DNA from 2 places in the Ruminococcus sp. RTP21484sp1_RTP21281st1_A8_RTP21281_210402 genome. Region 1 is predicted to be linked to the other one. Evidence: a T-box and tRNA genes for the amino acid it is inferred to sense, from the RefSeq annotation. Region 1 holds a T-box; the other holds one or more tRNA genes.
The links. A T-box is a leader RNA that pairs with one kind of tRNA and senses whether it is charged. The one in region 1 lies ahead of AB5170_RS00390 (valine--tRNA ligase), so its partner is inferred to be a tRNA-Val.
Positions count from the first base shown of each region.

Region 2: it has a tRNA-Val gene. The T-box ahead of AB5170_RS00390 (valine--tRNA ligase) is inferred to sense a tRNA for this amino acid. The anticodon was not compared.

Region 1 covers NZ_JBCPGE010000001.1:83,651-91,211, forward strand. The annotation lists gene AB5170_RS00385 (LTA synthase family protein) at 1-1,565, opposite strand, end outside; gene AB5170_RS00390 (valine--tRNA ligase) at 1,580-4,231, opposite strand; T-box leader at 4,270-4,552, opposite strand; gene AB5170_RS00395 (FtsX-like permease family protein) at 4,712-7,561, opposite strand, start outside.
Region 2 covers NZ_JBCPGE010000026.1:2-7,562, reverse strand. The annotation lists gene AB5170_RS12995 (phosphoribosylformylglycinamidine synthase) at 1-1,595, shown strand, start outside; gene AB5170_RS12990 (RNA polymerase sigma factor) at 1,864-2,373, shown strand; gene AB5170_RS12985 (hypothetical protein) at 2,366-3,514, shown strand; gene AB5170_RS12980 (hypothetical protein) at 3,597-5,144, opposite strand; gene AB5170_RS12975 (hypothetical protein) at 5,197-5,889, opposite strand; tRNA gene AB5170_RS12970 (tRNA-Met) at 5,957-6,030, opposite strand; tRNA gene AB5170_RS12965 (tRNA-Val) at 6,049-6,121, opposite strand; gene rhaD (rhamnulose-1-phosphate aldolase) at 6,590-7,423, shown strand.

The DNA.
Region 1 (7,561 bases):
ATACCAACTCTGTCCAGAACCTCTGCTGCGATCTGATAAGAAGCCAGATTCTCATCTTTCTTGGTAAGTCCCATATTATCCCAGATTACATACTCCGTCTGGAAAAGATACTTATTTTTCAGATCCTCCACAGTCAGTCCCATAGTCGGCAGATGATCCCCATACATAACCAGGATTACATCCTCCGGATAGTCTGCCAAAGCATCTGTTAACTCTTTCACAAACTGATCCATCTCATGAATCTGATTCACATAGTACTCCCATTTACAATTCAGCTCATCCGTAGGAGAACCGGAAACTGTAATAGAAGGATTGTCCAGAATGGGCTCGCTTGGATAATCACCATGTCCCTGCACGGAAATGGTATACACATAATCCGGACTGTCAGTAGAATCCAGACACTTAATGATCTCATCCGTCAACACACTGTCTTTTACCCATCCAAGAGGATTCTGCAGGTTCTCATCTGCCATATACTCTTCAGAGGTAAAGGTGTCAAATCCCAGATTGGGGAAAACAGACCTTCTTCCATAGAAGTTGGCTTCATTATTATGTACCGCATGTGTGGAATACCCCAGATTTTTCAGAACATAGGGCACACTTTCACAGGTAGTCTCCTTAAGAATACTCTTATAAGGATATTCACCTGGTCCAAAATAGTGAAGACTCATACCTGTAATGGTCTCAAATTCCGTATTTGCCGTACCGGCTCCAACAGAAGGAACCTTGTAATATCCGGAAGAATACTCTTTCATCAGCTTCCTGAAGTTCGGGATTGGATCTTCAGAAATATCCAGGTAATTTACCAGTGTCGGGTCAAAGAAAGACTCAAGCTGAAGGAACAGAATATTCGGTCTCTTTCCATCCTCCTTGGTCTTTGGAAGATTGGACTCTGTCTTCTCGATCCGGTTAATCTCATCCTCAGAATAATCCCTCGGCTCACTGATACCTGTATTAAAAATAGTAGTCGCCAGACAATAAGGATAACCATAATCCTCATAAGCAAACGCGATATTGCCAAAATAATTAGACAAAACCCTTTTTTCAAGAGCCAGCTGTGTCACGCCTCCAAAAGCCACAAAACCAGCAATTACCAGCGGAATCACATACCGGTACTTAATCTTCTGTTCATACTTCGGTCCCTTGACCAGTAGGATCAAAAGCCCCAGCACCACAATTCCGATCAAAATACATCCGATCACCACACCATAAAACGGCAGATATTTCTGCATGATCGCAATACCATCCGTCAGCATATGCAGATCCGGTCCGGTAAATGGTGTAACACGGTTCATCAGAAGAATGCAGTTTACGATTCCCAGAAACAGCCAGAAAACGGAAACCACAACTCTCCAGAAGCACCGCCTGTGAAACAGATAAACGATCAGCATTGTAGTAAAAATAAACATCGTATTATAAGCAAATACCAACGGTTTTCCCGTCATATAATCCCAGGCCTCCACTACAGAGTGGCGGCACAGTGCCTCTATAAGGAAATAGAGCACTGCGCACCAGAGTGCCTGGAGAATCAGGGAAATCTTATTGCAAAATTTGCTCAGCTTCATGCAAAATCTCCTTTTTATCTCTTAAGCTGCTCAAGCTGTGTTTCAACCTTATCTTTCATCTCTTTGTACTTCGCAAGCTTCTCCTTCTCTGCATCAACCTTGGCAGCAGGAGCCTTATTTACGAAATTTGGATTATTCAGCATTCCCTCACAGCGGGCGATTTCCTTAGTCAGTCTCTCCTGCTCCTTTGTCAGTCTCTCAAGTTCTTTTTCCTTGTCAACAAGGTCTTCCAGAGGCATATAAACAACTGCATTGGAAACAACAACAGAAACTGCATCCTCACCGATACCAGTCTTATCCTGCTGAACATGGATTTCTTTTGCAAAAGCAAGGTTTGCAAAGGATTTCTTGCTGTTCTCATACATCTGACAGATAGCAGCATCTTTTCCAACAATGATCAGATGTGTCTTTCTGTTCTGCGGAACATTCATACTGGTTCTTGTGTTACGGATGCCGCGGACAACCTCCTGGAAGCTTCCGATTGCAAGCTCAGCCTCAGGAGAATTCCACTCGTCCTTATATACCGGCCAGTCAGAGATCATAATGGACTCTTCCTCCGGAAGCAGTGTGCAGTAGATTTCCTCTGTGATAAATGGCATAAACGGATGAAGTAGCTTCAGTCCCTGGGTCAGCGCTGTGCGAAGTGTCCAGAGAGCCTCGTTTGCCGCCTTTGGATCCTCTTCTGCCTTCCACAGACGAACCTTGGCGATCTCAATGTACCAGTCGCAAAGCTCATCCCACAGGAAATCATAGATTTTCTGAACCGCAATACCCAGCTCATATTTTTCCATATTGTCGGTTACTTCTTTGATCACATTGTTCAGTCTGGAAAGGATCCATTTGTCCTCAGCGCAAAGAGAACCAATCTCCGGCTCCGTTACATCCTTTCCTTCCAGATTCATAAGAACGAAACGGGAAGCATTCCAGATCTTATTTGCAAAGTTACGGCTGGATTCTACACGCTCCCAGTAGAAACGCATATCGTTTCCAGGTGCATTACCAGTCATCAGAGTAAGACGAAGAGCATCTGCGCCGTACTTGTCGATTACTTCCAGCGGGTCAATACCATTTCCAAGGGATTTACTCATCTTGCGTCCCTGGGAATCTCTTACCAGACCATGGATCAGTACATGATGGAACGGTGTCTTGCCAGTCTGCTCAAGAGCAGAGAATACCATACGGATAACCCAGAAGAAAATAATGTCATATCCGGTTACCAGCACATCTGTTGGATAGAAGTACTCCAGTTCCGGTGTCTTATCCGGCCAGCCAAGTGTGGAAAATGGCCACAGAGCAGAGCTGAACCAGGTATCCAGAGTATCCTCGTCCTGATGAAGATGCGTACATCCGCATTTCGGACATTTTTCCGGCATTTCTCTTGCAACTACAGTCTCACCACACTCATCGCAGTAGTAAGCCGGAATTCTGTGTCCCCACCACAGCTGACGGGAAATACACCAGTCACGGATGTTCTCCAGCCAGTGAAGGTAAGTCTTGTCAAAACGCTCTGGAACGAATTTCAGATCTCCATCCTCAAGAGTCTTGATAGCAGCTTTTGCCATTTCATCCATCTTTACAAACCACTGAGGCTTGATCATCGGCTCTACGGTTGCATGGCAGCGGTCATGTGTTCCAACGCTGTGATTGTGCGGAACAACCTTTACCAGAAGGCCAAGCTTGTCCAGATCCTCTACCATGGCTTTTCTTGCCTCATAACGATCCATGCCGGCGTATTTACCACCCAGCTCATTGATGGTAGCATCATCATTCATGATGTTTATTTCTGGAAGATTGTGTCTCTTTCCAACCTCGAAATCGTTAGGATCATGTGCCGGTGTGATTTTTACGCATCCGGTACCAAATTCTTTATCAACATACTCATCGGCAATAACCGGGATCTCTCTGTCTGTGAGGGGAAGCTTCAGCATTTTGCCAACAATGTCTTTGTAACGGTCATCATCCGGGTTTACTGCAACTGCAGTATCTCCAAGAAGTGTTTCCGGACGTGTTGTTGCAATTTCCACGAATTTTCCTTCTTCTCCAACAACCGGATAATTGATGTGCCAGAAAAATCCGTCCTGATCCTCATGCTCAACCTCTGCATCGGAAATGGAAGTCTGGCATACCGGACACCAGTTGATGATACGGGAACCTTTGTAGATGTAGCCTTTTTCATATAACTTGATGAAAACTTCCTGTACGGCCTTGGAGCAGCCTTCGTCCATGGTGAAACGCTCTCTCTCCCAGTCTGCGGAAGCACCAAGTTTCTTCAGCTGGTTGATAATTTTTCCGCCGTACTCTTCTTTCCACTCCCAGGCATATTCCAGGAATTTCTCACGGCCGATTTCTGCCTTGTCGATGCCTTCTTTTTTCAGTTTCTCAGTAACCTTAACCTCTGTAGCAATAGCTGCATGGTCAGTTCCCGGCTGCCACAGTGCTTCGTAGCCCTGCATTCTCTTGAAACGGATGAGAATATCCTGCATAGTCTCATCAAGTGCATGTCCCATATGCAGCTGTCCGGTTACGTTTGGCGGCGGCATAACAATGGTAAATGGTTTCTTATCCGGGTTTACTTTTGCATGAAAATATCCGTTGTCCATCCATTTCTGGTAAAGACGTTCCTCGATTCCTTTCGGATCGTAGGTCTTTGCAAGTTCTTTGCTCATGATTTTCCTCCTAAAAAAAGAGCCCCTCACACAATTGTGTGAAGGGCGAAATTAACGCGGTACCACCTTCATTATGTGCAAAATGCAAAGTGCTGTTTTCCCTGAATGCATTTACAGCCTTCGCTCTGTTATACACATATCTCTTTCCTGTAACGCTGGAATTGCGTGAAAACTTACTGCAGATATCACTGCCTGTTCAGTTTCCCGGCTCAGAAGCTACCTTCAGTGAATGCGGATCTCGAAATGTCTTCCACCACAGTTATACCTGGACATTTCTCTCTGGGAGGGCATGCACTTACTCCTCTTCTTCAATGCCTTTCGCTGCAGCGACCTGATCTCCTTGTAAATAGCCGGAAAAAGCCGCCACTTTTCATGGATATAACTATAATTGCATTCTTCCGGCTTGTCAAGCTAATTTAAAAATTTCACAATTACACCACTCAGGAATTCTCCCCCAAAGCGATGTTTTTTCAATACTTTTTATTCCACACTCTTTAAGGACTCTACCATATCAATGGTTTTCAGCTTAAAATGCATCACCCCATTCACCACAATGGAAAATATGCTTGTCAGAATCCCACTGTATAAAAAGCTCAACAGCTTAATATTACGTCCAAACATAACCGCATCCACCTCAACCGTGGTAATCACATACCTGTGAATGAGAATTCCAAACACTGCTCCAAACATAATTCCAAGCACTGTCAGGATCACGTTTTCCCGAAGCACATACTGGGAGACCTCTCCGTCATAGAAGCCGAGCACCTTCAAAGTTGCCAGCTCCCTCTGTCTTTCTGTAATATTGATATTATTCAGATTATACAATACCACAAAAGCAAGCATTCCTGCGGAAACGATCAGCACCAGGATCACCGCATCCAGAGTGCTCAGCATACGGTCAACCTGGGATGCCAGACTACTGGTATAACTGATGCTGAGAGCCCCAGGATAAGCAAGGATCCGGGTTCCTGCCATTTCCAGATCATCTTTGCAGTCTTCCTGCATAGTAAACACAATGTTCTCATACTCCGGCTTTTCCCCGAACGTCTGCTCATAAACCCTGGGCGTCATATAAAGGTAATGGCTCATATAATTCTCTGTGATCACAGCCACCCTCACCTTATATTCCTTATCTCCCTTTTTCAGGGGAATCATATCTCCCACCTTTAATCCCAGCAGGGATGCCGTTTTCTCGGAAATAGCAGCACCTTCGTCGGTAAGCTCATATGTTTCCCCGGTAATACGGTTCTTTAAGGTTACATCCTTTGCAAACTCACTCAGGCTCTCTGGCACAAACAGATAAATACTGATGTTGGAGCTGCCTTTCGGAGCACTGATCTTCGTCATTTGTACCCGATTGCAATGGGCGATTTGCTCATTTTCCTTCATATATTCAAACAGCTCTTCATGTTCTTCCTCTGTAGCATCGCTGTCCTCAATCACCATTCCGTCATAATGCTGCAGCTCCCGGTACTGAATAGCGGCAATATCACTAATGGAATCCTGAAGCCCAAAACCAACCAGCATCAGTCCCATGCTTCCTGCAATTCCAAAGACTGTCATGATCAGACGCTTCTTGTAACGGAAAAGATTTCGGATTGTGGACTTCCAGGAAAAGCTTAAATGCTTCCATATAAATGTGAACCGCTCCAGCAATACCCGCTTGCCCTCTTTCGGAGCCGGTGGGCGCATAAGAGAGGCCGGTGTCTCCTGCAGCTCCTTTCCACTTGCAAAAAGAGTCGCTCCAACTGTACATACAACAGAGGCTGCGGAAGCGATCAGTGCGAAGCCAGGCTGATAATCAATGGAAATGGTATTTGCCACATTGTGATACATAATTCCATAAGCAGTTATAATAATGTATGGAATAATTTTCTCTCCGATCAGCATTCCTAGCACACTGCCAAGAAGAGTTGCAAAAAATGCATAACAGATGTATTTTGCTGCAATGGCAGACTTCTTATATCCCAATGCCTTCAAGGTACCGATCTGGGTTCGCTGCTCCTCCACCATACGAGTCATAGTGGTAAGACTGATCAATGCCGCTACCAGGAAAAAGATGACCGGGAAAACCTGACCGATGTTTCGAAGACGGTCTGCATTATCACCGTAATCCGTATATTCCGGAAGATCCTCCCTATCTGTAACCATCCACTCCGGCTTTTCCAGATCTTCCAGCTCCTTTTTCGCATCATCCAGCTTCTGCTGATTCTCGACAATCTCATCCTCAGCATCTTTTTGGGCGTCTTCGTACTCTTTCTTTCCGTCTGCAAGGTCTTTCTCGCCTTTTTTCAAGTCTTTAGCCGCATCCTGAAGCTTTTTCTCATTGTCTGTAATCTCTTTTTCACCGTCTGCAAGCTTCTTCTCATTGTCTGCGATTTCTTTCTCACCATCGGCAAGTTTCGCCTCATTTTCTGCAATCTCTTGCTCACCGGAAGTAAGCTTTGCCTCATTTTCAGCGATTTGCCGGGCACCGGAATGATACTGTTCCAGGCCGGAAGCATACTGCGCTTCGCTGTCATTTAACTTTGCCACATTGGCATCCAGTTCCGCCTGTCCTGCTGCCAGGGTCTCTGCATTGGAATCAATTTCTTTCTGGGCTTTACTCAGTTTTTTCTTTGCTGCCTTTAACTGCTTCTGACCTTTTTCCAGTTCCTGTTCCCCTGCCTCTATCTCAGCTTTCGAAGCAGCAAGAGTATTCTCCTGTTCCTGAATCTGAATCCATCCGGCATCGATCTGTGCCTGACCTGCTGTTATCTGTTCCAGCCCCGCATTCAGCTCGCTTTCTTTCTGAGAAAGCTGGGAAAGTCCATCCTCGACTGCTGCAAGCCCGCTTTCCAACTCACTTCTGGTCGCTGCAAGCTGCTGCCGCTGACTCTCAATCTGCGCTTCACTTGCCTGGATCTGCTGGGTTACTGCCGCCTCCTGTTCTTCCAGTGCAGACACCTGGGCTGCCAGAATATCTATTTCCTCCTGGGAAGCATCCGGATTTTCCAGTGCTGCGTTGTAACTTGCGCGTACTGTAGCAAGCTGACTCTGTAGCTCCGTCAGCTGAGCTTTTGCGCTTTCCAAAGCACTTATTCCCTCCTGAAGCTGGGCTTCTCCTACTGATACCTGGGAAAGTCCATCTGTAATCTGCTGCTTCTGGGCATTTAACTGGGTTCTGGTACTTTCGATCTGCTGCTGTCCGGCAGTAATTTCCGCTTTTGACTGATCCAGTTCACTTTGCTTTGTTGTCAAAGTCTGCTTTGCGGCTTCTAACTGCTGTTCGCCTACCTCAAGCTGGGCTTTTCCATCTGCAAGTTTCGCTTTATTTTCATCTAAAGTCTT
Region 2 (7,561 bases), on a different contig from region 1:
CAGGTGGTGATTATAAGAAGATCCGTTTCACCTTCCAGGAATACTTCCGCCGTATGACAGAGGATCCAAAGAGATGGAGCCAGCCATTTGCAGCACTTCTTGGTGCTTATGCAGCACAGATGGGCTTCGGTCTTCCGTCTATCGGTGGTAAGGACAGTATGTCCGGAACCTTCAATGACATTGATGTTCCGCCAACACTGGTTTCCTTTGCAGTGGATGTTGCCAAGCTTCAGGATGTGATTACACCAGAGCTGAAAAAGGCTGGAAACAAACTGGTATGGCTTCGCGCTCCGAAAGATCAGTACGATTTACCGGACTATGCGGCAATTATGGATCAGTACGAGAAATTACACAATGACATGCAGGCAGGCAAAGTGGTTTCCGCTTATGCACTTGACCGTCACGGCATTGCTGCAGCTGTCAGCAAGATGGCATTTGGAAATGCAATGGGCGTGAAGATTGAGCATAACCTGGATCCAAGAGACTTCTTTGCACCAGGCTTCGGTGATCTGGTTCTGGAGGTTCCGGCTGAAAAGGTTGGTCAGCTTTCCATCACATACACCGTGATCGGTGAAGTAACAGCTGATGGCAAATTCTCCTACGGAAATGCTGAGATTACACTGGATGAGGCTTACAAGGCATGGACAGGTACTCTGGAGAAGGTCTTTAAGACAACCTCTGGTGAAGAAAACGATGGACCAGTTGCTATGGCTGTAAAGACAGCAGATCCGGAAGCAACCTATGAGAATGGTATTTATAATACAAAGAATATTTATGTCTGCAAGCATAAAGTAGCAAAACCTCGCGTATTCATTCCTGTATTCCCAGGAACAAACTGTGAGTACGACAGTACAAAGGCATTCGAGAGAGCCGGAGCTGAGGTAGACGTTAAGGTATTTAAGAACTTAAGTGCAGAGGATATCCGTGATTCTGTGGAAATATTTGAGAAATCCATTGATCAGGCACAGATGATCATGTTCCCAGGCGGCTTCTCCGCTGGTGATGAGCCAGACGGTTCTGCGAAATTCTTTGCAACTGCCTTCCAGAATGCAAAGATCAAAGAGGCAGTTATGAAGCTGTTAAATGAGAGAGATGGTCTTGCACTTGGTATCTGTAACGGATTCCAGGCGCTGATCAAGCTGGGACTTGTTCCATACGGCGAGATCTGCGGACAGAAAGAGGATTCTCCTACACTGACCTATAACACCATCGGACGTCATATTTCTAAGATGGTTTACACAAAGGTTGTAAGCAACAAGTCTCCATGGCTGCAGAAAGCGGCTCTTGGCGGTGTATACTGCAACCCGGCTTCCCACGGTGAGGGACGCTTCGTAGCAAACGATGAATGGCTTACCAAGCTTCTTGCAAACGGTCAGGTAGCTACCCAGTATGTAAATCCAAACGGAGAGCTGGATCAGTCCGAAGAATCCAACATCAATGGTTCTACATACAACATTGAGGGTATCACAAGCCCGGATGGACGTGTCCTTGGTAAGATGGCACACAGCGAGCGTCGCGACAATGGCGTTGCAATCAACATCTATGGACAGCAGGATATTCAGATCTTTGAGTCTGGTGTTGAGTACTTCAAATAAATAAGTAAATAGGATTATAGGAGCTGGCATTTGTGAGTGAATAAATTGCAAATGCCAGCTTTTTCTATATTTATTAAAAATCTCCGACCGTGTAAAATATTACACATATCTAATATTCTTGTTTTTATGCTTAGTATTCACTCATCATGGGCGAAAAATTATATTCGATGAAATATTCTCCCTGCCTTTTCCATCTAATGTATGTAAAAGGAAATACAGCAATATATTTCGTGTACTGCAGAACACAAAAAAAGGAGCGAAAACCCTTATGGAAAATTTGGTGAAAAAGGCAAAAGCCGGAGATTCCGGTGCATTTGCACAGCTCATCCGGATGAATACCCAGAGCATGTACAAAGTAGCCTGGGCCTATCTGAAGAATGACGAAGATGTGGCAGATGCCATACAGGAAACGATTTTAAAGTGTTATGAGAAGCTTTCCACTTTAAAAAAGGATTCTTACTTCAAAACCTGGATGATTCGGATCCTGATCAATAACTGCAATGAAATGCTTCGGCACAAAGGCCGCGTTTTTCCTACGATGGAAATGGAAGAGGGAATCTTCGAGGAACCTGGCTATGTAGATTGTGAATGGAAGGAAATCCTGGCATCCCTGGATGAGAAGTACCAGGTGGTGATGCTTTTGTATTACAGCAAATCCCTTAGTGTAAAGGAAATTGCCGCTCTTCTGGAAATCAGCCAGAATACAGTGCTTACAAGGCTCTCCAGAGCCAGAAAACAGCTTCGTGCAGAGTATGAAGGAGGATATATTCATGGATGATAAATTGTTTGATGTTTTTTCAGAAGAAACAGAAGTGCCGGAATGTGTGCTCAGGCGTGTAAATGAGACCTTGGAAATGATAGAGAATTCGGCAGAGTCTAATAGAGGGTATCAGAAAGAAGAAAAAACGGGAAAAGTAATAAATGGCACTGACAGAATGGGAAAAATTGGTACACGGAAAAACTGGAAGCGCAGTTTGATCTTGACATTTGCGGCAGTGATGGTATTTGGTGCCACTGTTTTTGCTGCAGAGAAGTATATAGGCATTTCCGGCTTTTTCCAGGAAGTTGGAAATAAGATGCCGGAAGAAGCCAAGGAGCTGATTGAAAAAGATCCGGTGCAGCAGGAAGATGGAGATTCCATTCTTACTTACACCGTGAAGGAAGCCCTTTGTGATAAAAACAGTGTCCAGGTGGTGGTGGAAGTTACAGCGAAAGAAAGAGGCAAGTATCTTCTGGCAGGACAAGATGCCTTGAATGAGGATCCTGTAAGAAATCTTGGAATTGAAAGTGATAAGACAATAGAAGAATATGCCGCAGAAAAAGGACTGACCATCGTAAAGGTCGGAGCCAGCTTTGATTTTGATTCAGATCTGGGCATTGAAACAGCAGTGGGAAATTATCGAAATCTGGAAGATGATGTAGTAGATTTCTATTCTTCCGCGGTAAAGACAAATGAGAGTAAGAATCTTACCGTTTCTTGCATCGGAACTGCCACGCTTCCTGATGCTAAGTGCGTTGATGATGTGATGCGTACAAACATTACTTTTCAGCTGGAAGATAAGAGCCAGGGGAAAAGTATGACCTATGTGCCTGTGGATGGTGAAGGGATAACTGCAGATGGAAAAGTAAAGATCCTGTCCGCAGATATAGAAGAAACAGAAGTGGGCGATTACGTCACAATCCATTGCATCTTCTTAGAAGAGTGCGACAGTATTTCCCTTGATGTAATGGATCTGAATGGAAATCTGTGGCAGCTTTCCGACCTTGGCGGTGGTTCAGAGGTGGCAGAGTCTGGAAAAGAAGCCACCTTCCAGAGAAGCTATCAGAAAACGGACCTTGCCGACGAAATCGGAATACGGGGATATGACTATGAAACGAATACCACGTATGAGCCGGTAAAAATGAAGCTTAAAAAATAGAATAATCGAAAAAAGTCCCCATTCACTGTTTTTTGCAATTAAAACAGTGGGATGGGGACTTTTTTGATTTGTTAAATTAAGATTATCCGAACTTTCGCATATTACTCAGATCGGAAAAATCAATCATTTTGATTTCTTCAACGTTGCCGGTTGAAGCCATTGGGCAAACGGCGTAGTTTCGCGTCTCATTTCCTATAGTAAGCTTTACCACATAATGCCATATGGACCATGATGGAGAGCCAACCGGATAATCACCAAAGCAATAATGAATATCATCAAATCCACCGACTAATTCAGCGAACTCACCGAGAATTGCCGGTGATGTGCTAGAGTCCCAACGGTAAGTTACAAAAAATGGAGCATTGGGATCTGCTGCCAGAGAGACTGTATGATCGTTATATCTGGTTAAATATTTAAAGCGGCCTGGTTCTCTGAGGTAGGCACTTATAGCGTCCATCTTTTCAAAAGGAGTCATATCGGTAGTTGTAGTTTTGTTAATAATGTCAATCATCCATGCGTTTTTTGCCTGTTCATAATCCAGAACATTTAATGTCACTGTATTTGCAACCGTATAACCTGATAATGAATATTCCCTGAATTCTACAGTGTAGGTTCCTGCTTCGGAAAAATGCACGTATTTGATATAACCGCCTTTTACTTTCTCTAATGAAGTAGTTTCTGAGTCATTGTTTTCTAAAGGAATATCATCAAAGAAACGAGATGAACCACTTCTGTATGCGCTGGTCCGAGAGTCATTTCCATTAAAAATACAGGAAAAAGAGTTCGGATCCGGATTGTCTGTCTTTATAAAAAAAGGTTTGGGACAATCGGTGTAAATATCTGCCTTCTGTTTGTCCAGACCATAAATTTCATATGTATATTTAGCTGGTGCAGTTCCTTCTTTATCGTATGCAGGCAGATCAGCTTTGGGAATCGGTGTGGGTGTAGGAACCGGTGTGGATGTAGGCGTTGGTGTAGGTGTAGGGGTTGCACTTTGGTGGGTACTGTTTGTCTCTCTGTTTGTTGTGCAATGGCCTGTAGAAGACCATTTGGAATAGTATTTTTTTCCTTTAACAGTCATGTAAGTGCGGGTTTGCATATAATATGTAGTCCCGGCACGGAGGCCATTGAGACAAATTGTGTTGTTTTTGTTACCTTTGACTGTTATAGTTTTTGCATTTTTTAGTTTTGAATTAGTGGCATAGCGCAGCTGGTAACCACTGGTCTGGGAGGTTTGTCTTTTTACTACTACAGTTGCAGTTGCTGTTTTTGCATAGATATTCATTATCTGGGCTTTCGGCGGTAAAATAACAAACTGTTTTTTAGCAGTGCCGGTATAAGTGCCTTTTCCAATAATCTGAACCGTGTAAGTTCCTACTTTTTTGCAGCCTTTAGAGTACTTTACAATATAGTTTTTCTTTTCCTTCAAGACTTTTCCTTTATAAGTTACTCTTACTTTTGGACGCTGTACCTTTTTATTATAGGTAAGCTTTGTGGCTGATAATTTAATCCTGGTATTTTTCACATTTACCCTTGCTGCGGCAAATACCTGGCTTGAACTGCAAAACAGAAGCAGTAAAATAATGAGGCAGAGGTGAATCTGCCGGTGTAGATGATGATTTTTTTTCATGGCTTTTTACTCCTTTTATATGATAAGTTTATTGGGTTTTGTAAAAATATAACTATTTATGACCAGACCGTAGCAGCCATTTCTGATCGATTTTTTTCACTTCATCATCAGCAAACCGGATATGCAGTCTGACAGAATTGGAAAGCTGTACGACTTCCTCTACAGTACCTTCTCCGAATTTGGGATGAGTTACTACATCATTTACCTGGAATTTGACTTCGCTATGTTTGGCGCTTTTGTAGGCCTGTTCACGACGGTAGGTGTCCCGGATGGGAACTGTCTTGTCGTGAATAGGGTTTTTCAGAGCTTTGTCATAATCGTGCTTCAGAAGGCTTTCTCCGATCCTATAATAGGGTGTAGGCGCGGCGCCCACAAGAGAGCAACAGTATTTCCAGGCACTTCCATGCTTTCCTGCCTGCCAGTTGTACTGCGCCGGTATTTTCATATTGTATTGCATATAATGGGCGTATTCGTGCTTATAAAGATCCAGGCGATCCTCTTTGGAAAGAGGCTTCTTTACGGCATAACCAATAAACAGAAGGGAAAAATAGAAGCTTTCTTTTTCGTGAGCAGAAGCCGGGGTATAAGAGCCAAGTACAGCTTCATCGTAACCAAAGCGGATAGGTACAGAAGCCCCCCGAAGACCAAATTTGCGGTCAAGAGTCTGGAACAAAGCGCGAATCTGAGCTTCGTGGATGGTAGTTTCATTATCAAGAAGTTTACGAGTGGATGGGTCAATGTTCATGCAGGTACTCCTTTATGTAAGATCATTGTGGGCAAAAAAAAGATGCTGCAATCTGCAACATCTACAATAGCGAGAGGGGGATTCGAACCCTCGACACCGCGGGTATGAACCGCGTGCTCTAGCCAACTGAGCTATCTCGCCATATTCATTTCATAAGTATGGGGCCTACAGGGCTCGAACCTGTGACCCTCTGCTTGTAAGGCAGATGCTCTCCCAGCTGAGCTAAGACCCCATATACAAACTGTGAAGTATCTTCTCTTCCGCAGCTCGCTTTGCTATTATACTATTAACTGTCGCAAATTGTCAACAACTTTTTTTAATTTTTTCAAAAAAATTTAGAATTATATTTTTTTACTATTTTATTGGAAAAAAAGAAAACTAGAGCCTTTCTCAAACATGCTCTGGAAACAGAAATTTTTATTTTGGGTCCTTATTTGCAAAAAGCGGAAAACAATTTGGCAAGTAAGGTTCTTTCCAAAATGAGAATTGGTGTTATACTGAGTCTGTAAACAAGAAGAGCAAACAAAAGCATACCGGATACCTGCAAGAAGAAAAAGAACGGACGCAGCGTATTCGTATGGTCTCATAAAAAAGAGCTCACAAACATGCCCTGAGATCATAATTGCGATCAGCTGACAATTGTTTTTCCTATTAGGAAACGTCAGTTGGCGATACGAAAAATAGAAGAGGAGAAGATGGTATGAAGATTTTAGATTCCAAATTTATGAAGGGCTTTATTAAAATGGCAGACGATGGTTTCCAGCAGGGCTGGCATGAGAGAAACGGCGGAAACTTAAGCTATCGTCTGAAAGCAGAAGAAGTAGAAATGATCCGTCCACGTCTGAATGCACCAGGCGAGTGGCAGCCTATCGGCACAGAGGTGCCGGGACTTGCAGGAGAGTTTTTCCTGGTAACCGGAAGCGGCAAATATTTCAGAAACATAGCAGTTGACCCGGAAGCCTGTCTTGCAATCATTGAACTGGATGACAAGGGGGTTAATTACAGGATCCGTTGGGGACTGGTAGAAGGCGGCCGCCCAACCAGCGAGCTTCCAACCCACCTTATGAATCATGAGGTAAAAAAGAAGCTTACAAACGGCAGGCATCGTGTTATTTATCACGCACATACAACCAACACCATCGCATTAACCTTTGTTCTTCCACTGGATGACAAGGTATTTACAAGAGAGCTGTGGGAGTCTGCTACAGAATGCCCGGTTGTTTTCCCGGATGGTGTAGGTGTTGTAGGCTGGATGGTACCAGGCGGAAGAGAAATTGCAGTAAAAACAGCGGAGCTGATGAAGAAATATGATGTTGTCATCTGGGCACATCATGGAATGTTCTGCTCTGGTGAAGATTTTGATCTGACCTTTGGCCTTCTCCATACAGTAGAGAAGTCTGCGGAAATCCTGGTGAAGGTAATGTCCATGGCACCGCGTAAGCTTCAGACCATTACTCCTGACGATTTCCGCGCAGTAGCCAAAGACTTTCATGTTACTTTACCGGAAGAATTTCTTTATGAAAAAGAACAGTAAGTAAATTAATATAATAATGTGAGATCTGTCTGTGATGAGAAAATTCACAGGCAGATTTTTTACTTTATAGGAAAGACCGCCTGAGGCGCTCTCTTGAATTGAAAAATGCCCGCACGGAGGCGGGCACGACGACAAGAC